DNA from 3 places in the Micromonospora sp. NPDC002717 genome. Region 1 is predicted to be linked to each of the others. Evidence: riboswitches for the same ligand, from Rfam matches in the RefSeq annotation. Region 1 holds a riboswitch; each other region holds the start of a gene.

Region 1 (3,200 bases):
GCGCGACGGGACACAAGGGAACCGGACGGAACCGGACAGCATCCGACGGAACCGGACGGGACGCGAATCCCCGGGACGCCGGCGCAACCACCCACACCGGCACAACCGCGATTCCCCGCAGCAGCACCACTCCAGGCGGCCACGGCGACGCGGCCACCACCCCCCGCCCGGTGGCCGCCCTGACCCGGGCCCACGCGGACACCACCCGCGAACCCCAAATCGGCCGCCACCGCCGCCCCTAACCCACCCCACCCACCCCCCGAACGCCTCGTTGATCAAGAAGTTGTTGCAGCGACACGCCGATCAGGACGCAACAACCTCATGATCAACGGCATGAGGGGTGGGAGGGCGGGTGGGTGGGGTGGGTGGGGTCAGGGGAGGCGGGTTTCCAGCATGCCGTTGACGATGCGGGTGGGCAGGACCTGCTGGTCGTTGCCGGACGGCCCGTGCACGACCTCGCCGCCGTTGAGCCGGAACGTGCTGCCGTGCCACGGGCAGACCACGCACGCGTGCCCGTCGATCTCCTGCACCTCGCCCTCGCCGAGCGGGCCGCTCTGGTGCGGGCAGCGCTCCAGCATCACGGTGACCTCGTCGCCGTGCCGGTAGAGGATCACCGAGACGTCGTCGATCTCCCGGGTGATCAGCTTTCGCTGCGGCAGGGCGGACATGTCCGCGATCGAGTGCCAGCCGTCACTCATCCGGTGCAGCTCGGAAATGCTCTGGTTGACCTGCGCGCCCTGCTTGTACGCCAGGTGCCCGCCGATGTACGCCCCCATGCTCGCGGCGCTGAGCCCGAGGAAGCCGAGCGTACGGCCGAGGTTGTGCCGGCCGGTCATCCGGGCGGCCATGGAGCCGGCGTAGAACGCCAGGCCGACGCTGTTGGAGGCGGCGTGCACCAGGCCGATCCGGCGCTGGTCTCGGGCGAGGGCCGCCCAGTCGTTGAGCCCGGCGACCGCGGCCGGCAGGGCGCTGACGGTGCCGACCGCGCACAGCGCGGTGGCGGCGCGGCGCTGCCCCGGCATCAGGTCCAGCACGGCCGTGCTGAGCCACGCGCCGACCGGCACCTGCACCATCGCCGGGTGCAGCGGGTGCCCCAGCCACACACCGTGCAGCAGGTCGCGGACGCGTCTTGGGCGGAGGGTGGCCTGGACGGCCCGCTGCAACCGGTCGCCGATCCGGTCCAGCGCGGAGGCCTGCTCGATCTTCGTCATGAGTGCTCGCACCCGGACCGACTTCCCGGCAGGAGCGACCGCAAACCGGTCTCCGGTGACGGATCCGCAGCGGTACGTGACGAGGCCCCTGCCGACCCGGAACCGGGCGGGCCCCGGCCGGATGGGGCCCACCCTCCGCGATGGTGCGGTCAGCGGTCCGGCGGCGTCCAGCGGTCGTGGTGGATCGCCTCGGCCAGCGGGCGCTTCTGCCGCCAGCCGTGCCGGGCCAGGTCGGGCACGGCCTCGAAGTGGGTGACCGGCCCGAGGCAGAGCCACGCCACCGGCCGTACGCCGTCGGGGATGCCGAGCAGCTCGGCCAGCCAGGGCTCCCGGTAGAACGACACCCACCCGACGCCGAGCCCCTCGGCGGTGGCGGCCAGCCAGAGGTTCTGGATGGCGAGGCAGGCCGAGTAGAGCCCGGTGTCGGCGATGGCGTGCCGCCCGAGCACGGCGGGGCCAGCGCGGGCCGGGTCGTAGGTGACCACCACGGACAGAGTGGACTCCAGCACCCCGTCGATCTTGATGCGGGCGAACCGCTCGGCCGCCTCCCCGTCCAGGGTGGCGGCGAAGGTGTCCCGCTCGGTCAGGACGTGCTCGTGAAACCGGCGCCGCAACTCGGGGTCGCGGACGAGGACGAAGTCCCAGGGCTGGGAGTAGCCGACGCTCGGCGCGGCGTGCGCCGCGGTCAGGACGCGGTGGAGCGTCCCGTCGGGCACCGGCGCCCCGGTGAACTGGCCGCGGACGTCCCGGCGGCGATGGATGACGTCGTAGAGATCCAAGGCAGGCTCCCGCTGCGCTCGGCCCACGCTCCGGGCGTGGGCACGTGGCCGCGAGGCCGGTCTTCGGACTCCCGGATCGACGCCTGGCCGTCCGCCTTCCCGGCCCGGGCGGGCCAGTGGCTGCGCTCTCGCGCGTGGACGGTGGCTCCCCGGTCACCGCGGCGGGCCCGTGCCGGATTCGCACCGGCTTCCCGATTCTCCCCGCTCGCGCGGGGCACCTCACATGATCGTGCCGCCCGGCATGCTAGCGCCGCGCCACGCGGACCCGCCGCCCCGCCGCCCGGGCCGGCCCGCCAAGGGCCGGGCCCGACCGCCGGCCGGGCGTGGAAATCCGGTCGCGGGCCGCGCCGTCCGCGACCAGTGTGGTCCGGGTGTACGCACTCGCCTCCCGCCCGCTGCCGGCCGGCCACCCGGCGGCCCGGCTGACCGTCGCCCTCGGCCGACCCCGGGCCGTGCCGCCGCCGCTGCTGATGCTGCTGGGCATGCTCTCCACGCAGGTCGGTGCGGCCGTCGCCAAGCAACTCTTCGGCAGCACCAGCGCCGGCGGTACGACCACGCTGCGGCTCGGCTTCGCCGCGCTGATCCTGCTGCTCGTGGCCCGGCCCGGGCTGCGGCTGGGCTGGCGCGCCGCCGGCCTGGTCGGGGCGTTCGGGCTCACCCTGGCGCTGATGAACCTCGCCTTCTACGCGGCGCTGCACCGGGTGCCGCTCGGCGTGGCGGTCACCATCGGTTTCGCGGGACCGCTGCTGGTGTCGCTCGCCGGCAGCCGCCGGCCCGCCGACGTGGCGTGGGCGGTCCTGGCGGGCGGCGGGGTGCTGCTGATCAGCGGGCTCGGCGGGACCGGGGTGGACCGGGTGGGGCTGCTGCTGTGCGTCGCCATCGCGGTCGGCTGGGCCGGGTACGTACTGCTCGGCAAGGCGGTCAGCGCCCGCGTGCCGGGCAGCCAGGGTCTCGCGCTGGGGATGGCCGTCGCCGCGCTCGCCGTACTGCCGTTCGGGGTCGCCGGCAGCGGCACGGCGCTGCTCGATCCGTGGACCCTCGCGCTGGGCGTCGCGGTGGCACTGCTGTCGTCGGTGCTGCCGTACTCGGCCGAACTGGCCGCGCTGCGCCGGATGCCGGCCCGGGTCTTCGCGATCCTGCTCAGCCTGGAGCCGGCGATCGGCGCGCTGGTCGGGCTGGTCCTGCTGGGCGAGCTGCTGGCCTGGCCGCA
Region 2 (3,200 bases), 340 kb from region 1:
GCGACCCCGGCCAGCACCACCCGGGTGGGTGCCAGCGCGGCCCGCCGGCCGGCCACCACCGCCACGACGGCGAACGCGGCCAGCGCGCCGGTGAAGGCGCCCCCGGTGAGCGCCGCGACCCCGCCGCCGACGCCGAGGACGAGCACCGCGACCGCGCCGAGCGACGCCCCGGAGGAGACCCCGAGCAGGTACGGGTCGGCCAGCGGGTTGCGGGTGACGGTCTGCGTCACCGCCCCGACGGCCGCCAGCCCGGCGCCCACCACCGCGGCGCCGAGCACCCGGGGCAGGCGCAGCCGCCAGACGATGTGCTCGCGCAGCAGCGGCATGTCGGCGTGGGCCAGGCCCAGGCGGTCGGCCACGACGGCCCAGACCGTCGACACGGGGATGTCGGCCGGCCCGACGGTGACGGCCGCCCCGATCGACACGACCAGACCCGCCAGCAGCGTGACCAGCAGCGCGACCGTGCCCACGGGACGGACGGGCCGGCCGCGCCGGACCTCGGAGGCGGTGGCGCCGGGGTCCGCGCCGGCCCGACCGCGCACGGCGCGGCGACGGGCCACGGCGAGACGGTGGGCCACGGCGGTACGGCGCGCCACGGCGGTCAGCGGTTCGCTCCGGCGGGAAGCTGCGCCACCCCCGCGGCGAGCGCCTCGACGCCGAGCACCGCCCGCACCCCGGCGGAGGTGGACGAGAACGGGACGACGACGAACCGCTGCCCGGCCACCGCGGGCAGATCCTTGAGGGTGGGGTGCCGGGCCAGGAACGCCTGCTTCGCGGCGGCCGGGTCCCAGGTCGCGTCGACCAGCACGATCGCGTCGGGGTCGCGCGCGACGACGCTCTCCCAACTGGTGTCGGCCCAGCCGCCGGCGAGGTCGCCGAGGGAGTTGTCGACCCCGACCGCCGACATGATCATGTTGGGGCTGCCGCAGCAGGCGCCCACGCTCGGGGCGTCGGTGCCGGCGTCCCACCAGAGCACGGAGACGTCCCGCGTGCCGTCGAGCGTGGCGGCAGCGGCGGCGATCCGGGTGCGGTGGTCGGCGATGAGCCTCTCGGCCCGCTCCGGCACCCCGAAGACGGCCGCGACGTCCCGGATCTCGGCGAACACGTCCTCGACGGTGAGCTTCCCCGGCCGGTGCGGCTTCGGGCACCCGGCGGGTGAGAGGTAGGTGCCGATGCCGAGCCCCGCCAGGGCGGCCCGGTCGCCGACGCCCTCGTCACCGAAGGCGCTGTGGAACGAGGCGTAGACGAAGTCCGGCGCCGTCTCCAGGAGTTTCTCCTTGGCCGGGTACTTTCCGGACAGCACCGGCACCGATGCGTACGCGGCGGCGTGCTCGGGCAGGATCGCGTCGTCCAGGTACGCCGTGCCGGCCATGCGGTCGGCCAGGCCGAGCGCCAGCATGATCTCGGTGGCGGGCTGGTTCAGCGTGACCGCCCGCTGGGGCGGGGCGGCGACGGTGACCGGCGTGCCGCAGTTGGTCAGGGTGGCCGGCGCGCCGGATGCCGGGGCGGGGTCGTCGTCCGTGGCGCAGGCGCCGAGCAGGACGAGGAGGACGGACAGGGGCGCGGCTACGCGCCGGGACAGGGTGGACCGCACAGCGCGTACGCGCATCGGGACCGCCTTCCAGCACCTCGTGGACGGGTCATCGCAGTGCCGTGGCCGGTCTCCTGGCTGACGGGAGGTGCGTCCGTGGCCGGCCTTCCCAGGCGTGCGACACGCCCAGTGACCTCTGACGACGAGGGCCGCGGACTTCCCGATCACAGTGGCGAGGGCCGCACCGGTCTTCCACCGGCTTCCCGAACACCACGGCAGCGTCACCCTAGCCTGCGCCCGACCCCGAATGCCACGGTGACGAATGCCATGGAGCGGCCTTTCTCACCACTGTGGACGGTGCGGCGCGCGGCGGTTCACGCTTCCGGCGGGGGCGGAAGGTCGACGACCCGGGTCGCCCAGCGGGCCATCAGGGCCGGGTCGTGGGTGATCAGCAGGACCCCGGCGCCGTGCTGTCGCTGGTAGTCGGTGATGACGGCGGCGAGGTGGGCCTGGGTGGAGGCGTCGAGCATGGCGGTGGCCTCGTCGCAGAGCAGGTAGGCCGGCCGGTGCACGAGCGCCCGGGCGAGGCAGGCCCGTTGCAACTGCCCGTCGCTGACCGCGTGCGGGCGGCGGGCGAGCAGGTCCGTGGTGAGGCCGACGAGGTCGGCCAGCTCGGCCGCGCGGGCCCTGGCCTGCTCGGCCGGCACGCCGGTGGCGCGGAGCGGTTCGGCGACGATGTCCGCGAGGCTGAGCCGCGGGTCGGTGGCGGCGCGTGGGCTCTGGAACAGGATCGCGACGCGGGTGCGGACGGCCGCCGGCAGCCGGTGGCGGACTCCGGCGACCCGGTGACCGTCGAGGGTGACGTGCCCGGCGTCGGGGGCGTGCAGCAGGGCGAGTACCCGGGCCAGGGTGGACTTGCCGCTGCCCGAGGGGCCGCGCAGCCCGACCGTCTCGCCGGGGGCGACGTGCAGGTCGACGCGGTCGAGGACGCGCTGCCGACCGTAGGCGACGGTGACCTGGTGGGCGGCGAGCGCGGTGGCGGTCGCCTCCGGTCCGACGTGTTGACGGGTGGCCGTGGTCGTGGTCATGCCGGCGCTCCGACGGGCAGCGGGTGGTGGCAGGCGACCTGGCCGGAGCCGTCCACGACCGGGGTGGGCGGCGTGCGGCAGATGTCGGTGGCGCGGTCGCAGCGCGGGGCGAAGGCGCAGCCGGCGGGCAGGTCGGTGAGCATCGGCGGGTGGCCGGGCACGGGGCGGAACGCCCGCTCGGGCAGGGCGTCGAGCAGGCCGGCGGTGTAGGGGTGGGCGGGCGCGGCGAACAGCGCCTCGGTGGGCCGGCGCTCGACGACCCGGCTGGCGTACATGACGGCGACGGTGTCGGCGACGCGGCGGGCGGCGGCCAGGTCGTGGGTGATGAGCAGGACGGCGTTGCCGGCGTCGCAGCGGCGGCGCAGCAGGTCGAGGGTGTGGTCGACCAGGGGCCGGTCGAGGCCGGTGGTGGGTTCGTCGGCGAGCAGCAGCGGCGGGTCGGGGGCGAGCGCGAGGGCGGTGGCCAGGCGTTGCGCCATGCCGCCGGACAGCTCGTGGGGGTGGCGGTCGAGGTCGGCGGGGTCGAGCCCGACGTCGGCGGCGACCCGCTCGGCCGCCGAGGGCGCGTCGCGGCGGGCGTG
Region 3 (3,200 bases), on a different contig from region 1:
CGCCTGCACGGTGGGCACCTTGGCGGGGTCGAGCGCCTGCACGGTGGCGTACTCGTCGAGGAGTTGCTCCAGCTTCGCCAGGTCGCCGTACGTCTCGGCGCGGGCCATCGGCGGCACCAGGTGGTCGACGACGACGGCGTGCGCGCGGCGCTTGGCCTGGGTGCCCTCGCCGGGGTCGTTGACGATGAACGGGTAGACCAGCGGCAGGTCGCCGAGGACGGCGTCGGGGGCGCAGTCGGCGGCCAGCCCGAGACCCTTGCCGGGCAGCCACTCCAGGGTGCCGTGCTTGCCCAGGTGCACCACCGCGTCCGCGCCGAAGCCGCCGTCGGTGGCGGGCGCGGCCAGCCAGCGGTACGCGGCCAGGTAGTGGTGGCTGGGCGGCAGGTCCGGGTCGTGGTAGATGGCGATCGGGTTCTCGCCGAAGCCGCGCGGCGGCTGGATCAGCAGCACCACGTTGCCGAAGCGCAGCCCGGCCAGCACGATGTCCCCGCCGTCGGTGTAGAGCCCGCCGGGCGGCTCCCCCCAGTGGGCGAGCATCCGCTCCCGCAGTTCCGCCGGCGCCTGGTCGAACCAGCGCCGGTACGTCCCCCCGGGCACCCGCGCCTCGGCGGCGGCGAGCTGTTCCGGGGTGAGCCACTCGACGTCGTGTCCCCCGGCGGCGATGAGGGCGTGGATGAGCGCGTCCCCGTCGTCGGGCACCGGGGCGTCGCCGAGGTGGTAGCCGGCCTCGGCGAGGGCGGCCAGCAGCCGGACGGCCGAGGCCGGGGTGTCCAGGCCGACGGCGTTGCCGACCCGGGAGTGCTTCGTCGGGTAGGAGCTGAGCACGACCGCGAGCCGCTTGTCGGCGTTGGGCACGTGCCGCAGCCGGGCGTGCCGCACGGCGATGCCGGCCACCCGGGCGGCCCGCTCCGGGTCGGCGACGTAGCTGGAGAGCCCGTCGGCGTCGATCCGCTTGAACGAGAACGGCACGGTGACGATCCGGCCGTCGAACTCGGGGATGGCCACCTGCATCGCGGCGTCCAGCGGGGACAGTCCGGCGTCGCTGCCGGCCCACTGCTCGCGGGTGCTGGTGAGGCAGAGCGCCTGGATCACCGGCACGTCGAGGGCGGCGAGCGCCCCCACGTCCCAGGCGTCCTCGTCGCCCCCGCCGGAGGCGTCGGCGGCGACCGTGCCGCCGGCGGCGAGCACGGTGACCAGCAGGGCGTCGCAGCGGCCGAAGAGCCCGAGCGGTCCCGCGCCGGCGGTGAGGCCGCGCAGCGAGCCGCAGAAGATCGGTAGCGGGTTGCCGCCGGCCGCGTCGACGGCGTCGGCGAGGGCGTCGACGAAGCCGGTGTTGCCGGCGAGGGCGTGCGCCCGGTAGAAGACGATCCCGACGGTCGGCCGGTCGGGCCGCACGGGACGGTCACCGTGGACGCCGTACGTCGGGGTCGGCGCGGGCGGGGCGAACCCCTCCCCGGTGAGCAGCACCGTGTCGGAGAGAAACCGGGCGAGCTGGGCGAGGTTCCCGGGGCCACCCTCGACCAGGTAGGCCAGCGCCTGGGTGGCCACCCCGGCGGGGACGGTGGAGGCCGCCATCAGTTCCGCGTCCGGCAGGGCCTCGCCGCTGAGCACGACCGTGGGCACGCCGGAGGCCAGCACCGTGGCGAGCCCGTCCGGCCACGCCTGCCGGCCGCCGAGCAGGCGTACGACCGCGAGGTCCACGCCGTCGAGCAGCGCGGGCACGGCGTCGGCGGCGACCCGGGCGGGGTTGGCGAGGCGGTAGTCGGCGCCGCTGGCGCGGGCGGCGAGCAGGTCGGTGTCGGCGGTGGACAGCAGCAGGATGCGCACGGACGGCTCCGGAGAGTGACGCCCGGATCGACGCGAGGACGATCGGGCGGTACGAGGGGTGGGCGCGGTTCAGCGGGTACGGCGGGCCGGGAAGCGGCTCACCGGCGGGCCGGCGGGATCGGGCGGCGCGGTGCGGGCGTCAGGGACGGGCGACGCGTCCGACCGCTGCGGGGCGGCCGGGGGCGGGCACACCACGGCCGGCCGGACGCGCGGCGCGGCGGCCGGACGGGGCTACGGAAACGCGGCTGCTCGCCGGCGCGCTGGCGCGGCCGGGCACGATGCGACGATGATCGTCGATGGCGGAGACGCGGTGCGTCATCGGGTCCTCCTCGGGTATCCACGCCCTGGGGTCACTCCCGACGGCCGAAGTATCCTGGCTCCCGGATCGACGCTCACCCCCGGTCTTCCAACCGCGCACGCACGGCCGTGACTCACGAGGGGGGATCGCTCCCCGGTGACAGTGGCGGGACCGCGCCGGAATCACACCGGCTTCCTTCACTGCCGTCAGGCCGCGAATGCTGCCACACCCCCGGTCCCCAGGTCAACGCGACGGGATCGGACGCCGACCCCGCCGGGCCGGCGCGGCGTGCGCGACGGTCGACGTCACCTCACCGGTCGGCGAGCCCCGACTCGTAGCCCGCGATCACCAGTTGCGCCCGGTCGCGGACGCCCAGCTTCGTCAGCAACCGGCCGATGTGCGTCTTGACGGTGCCCCGGCTGAGGTGCAGGTGCTGCTCGATCTCGGTGTTGGACATCCCACGGGTGATCAACGTCAACACCTCCCGCTCCCGCGGGGTCACCCCGTCGAGCCGTCCCGGCACCCGTCGGGCCGCCGGCATCCGGGTGAACTCGGCGATGAGCCGACGGGTGACGCTGGGTGCCAGCAGCGCCTCGCCCGCGGCGACCACCCTGATCGCGTCGAGCAGCCGGACGGGGGACGTGTCCTTGAGCAGGAAGCCGCTCGCCCCGGCCCGCAGCGCCCGGTACACGTGATCGTCGAGGTCGAAGGTGGTGAGGACGAGCACCCGGGGCGCGTCCCGGCCGGCGGTGACCTGCTCGGTGGCGGTGATGCCGTCCATCTCGGGCATCCGGACGTCCATCAGCACCACCTCGGGCGCGTACGTCCCCGCGAGTTCGACGGCCGCCCGGCCGGTGCCCGCCTCGGCCACCACGGTCATTCCCGGGGTGGCGTCGACCAGCAGCCGGAGGGTGCCGCGCAGCAGCACGTCGTCGTCGGCCAGGAGCACGCGTACGGGCTCACCCATCGTCCGACACCGCCGGGGTGAACGGCAGCCGGGCGCGCACGGCGAAGCCGCCGCCGGGCTCGACGCCGGCCTCCAGGGCACCGCCGTGCATCACGGCACGCTCGCGCA

What was found. Region 1 has a riboswitch for cobalamin ahead of bluB (5,6-dimethylbenzimidazole synthase). Riboswitches for the same ligand answer to the same signal wherever they lie in the genome.
Region 2: another riboswitch for cobalamin. It lies ahead of ABT006_RS00605 (ABC transporter substrate-binding protein); the one in region 1 lies ahead of bluB (5,6-dimethylbenzimidazole synthase).
Region 3: another riboswitch for cobalamin. It lies ahead of cobN (cobaltochelatase subunit CobN); the one in region 1 lies ahead of bluB (5,6-dimethylbenzimidazole synthase).

Annotation. Positions count from the first base shown of each region.
Region 1 covers NZ_JBEOVW010000001.1:457,429-460,628, forward strand. The annotation lists gene ABT006_RS02275 (LysM peptidoglycan-binding domain-containing protein) at 1-242, shown strand, start outside; gene ABT006_RS02280 (Rieske (2Fe-2S) protein) at 372-1,211, opposite strand; gene bluB (5,6-dimethylbenzimidazole synthase) at 1,361-1,990, opposite strand; cobalamin riboswitch at 2,028-2,222, opposite strand; gene ABT006_RS02290 (EamA family transporter) at 2,362-3,200, shown strand, end outside.
Region 2 covers NZ_JBEOVW010000001.1:118,019-121,218, forward strand. The annotation lists gene ABT006_RS00600 (FecCD family ABC transporter permease) at 1-560, opposite strand, end outside; gene ABT006_RS00605 (ABC transporter substrate-binding protein) at 602-1,609, opposite strand; cobalamin riboswitch at 1,639-1,821, opposite strand; gene ABT006_RS00610 (ABC transporter ATP-binding protein) at 1,906-2,619, opposite strand; gene ABT006_RS00615 (ABC transporter ATP-binding protein) at 2,616-3,200, opposite strand, start outside.
Region 3 covers NZ_JBEOVW010000010.1:111,866-115,065, reverse strand. The annotation lists gene cobN (cobaltochelatase subunit CobN) at 1-1,827, opposite strand, end outside; cobalamin riboswitch at 2,194-2,323, opposite strand; gene ABT006_RS17215 (response regulator) at 2,436-3,092, opposite strand; gene ABT006_RS17210 (sensor histidine kinase) at 3,085-3,200, opposite strand, start outside.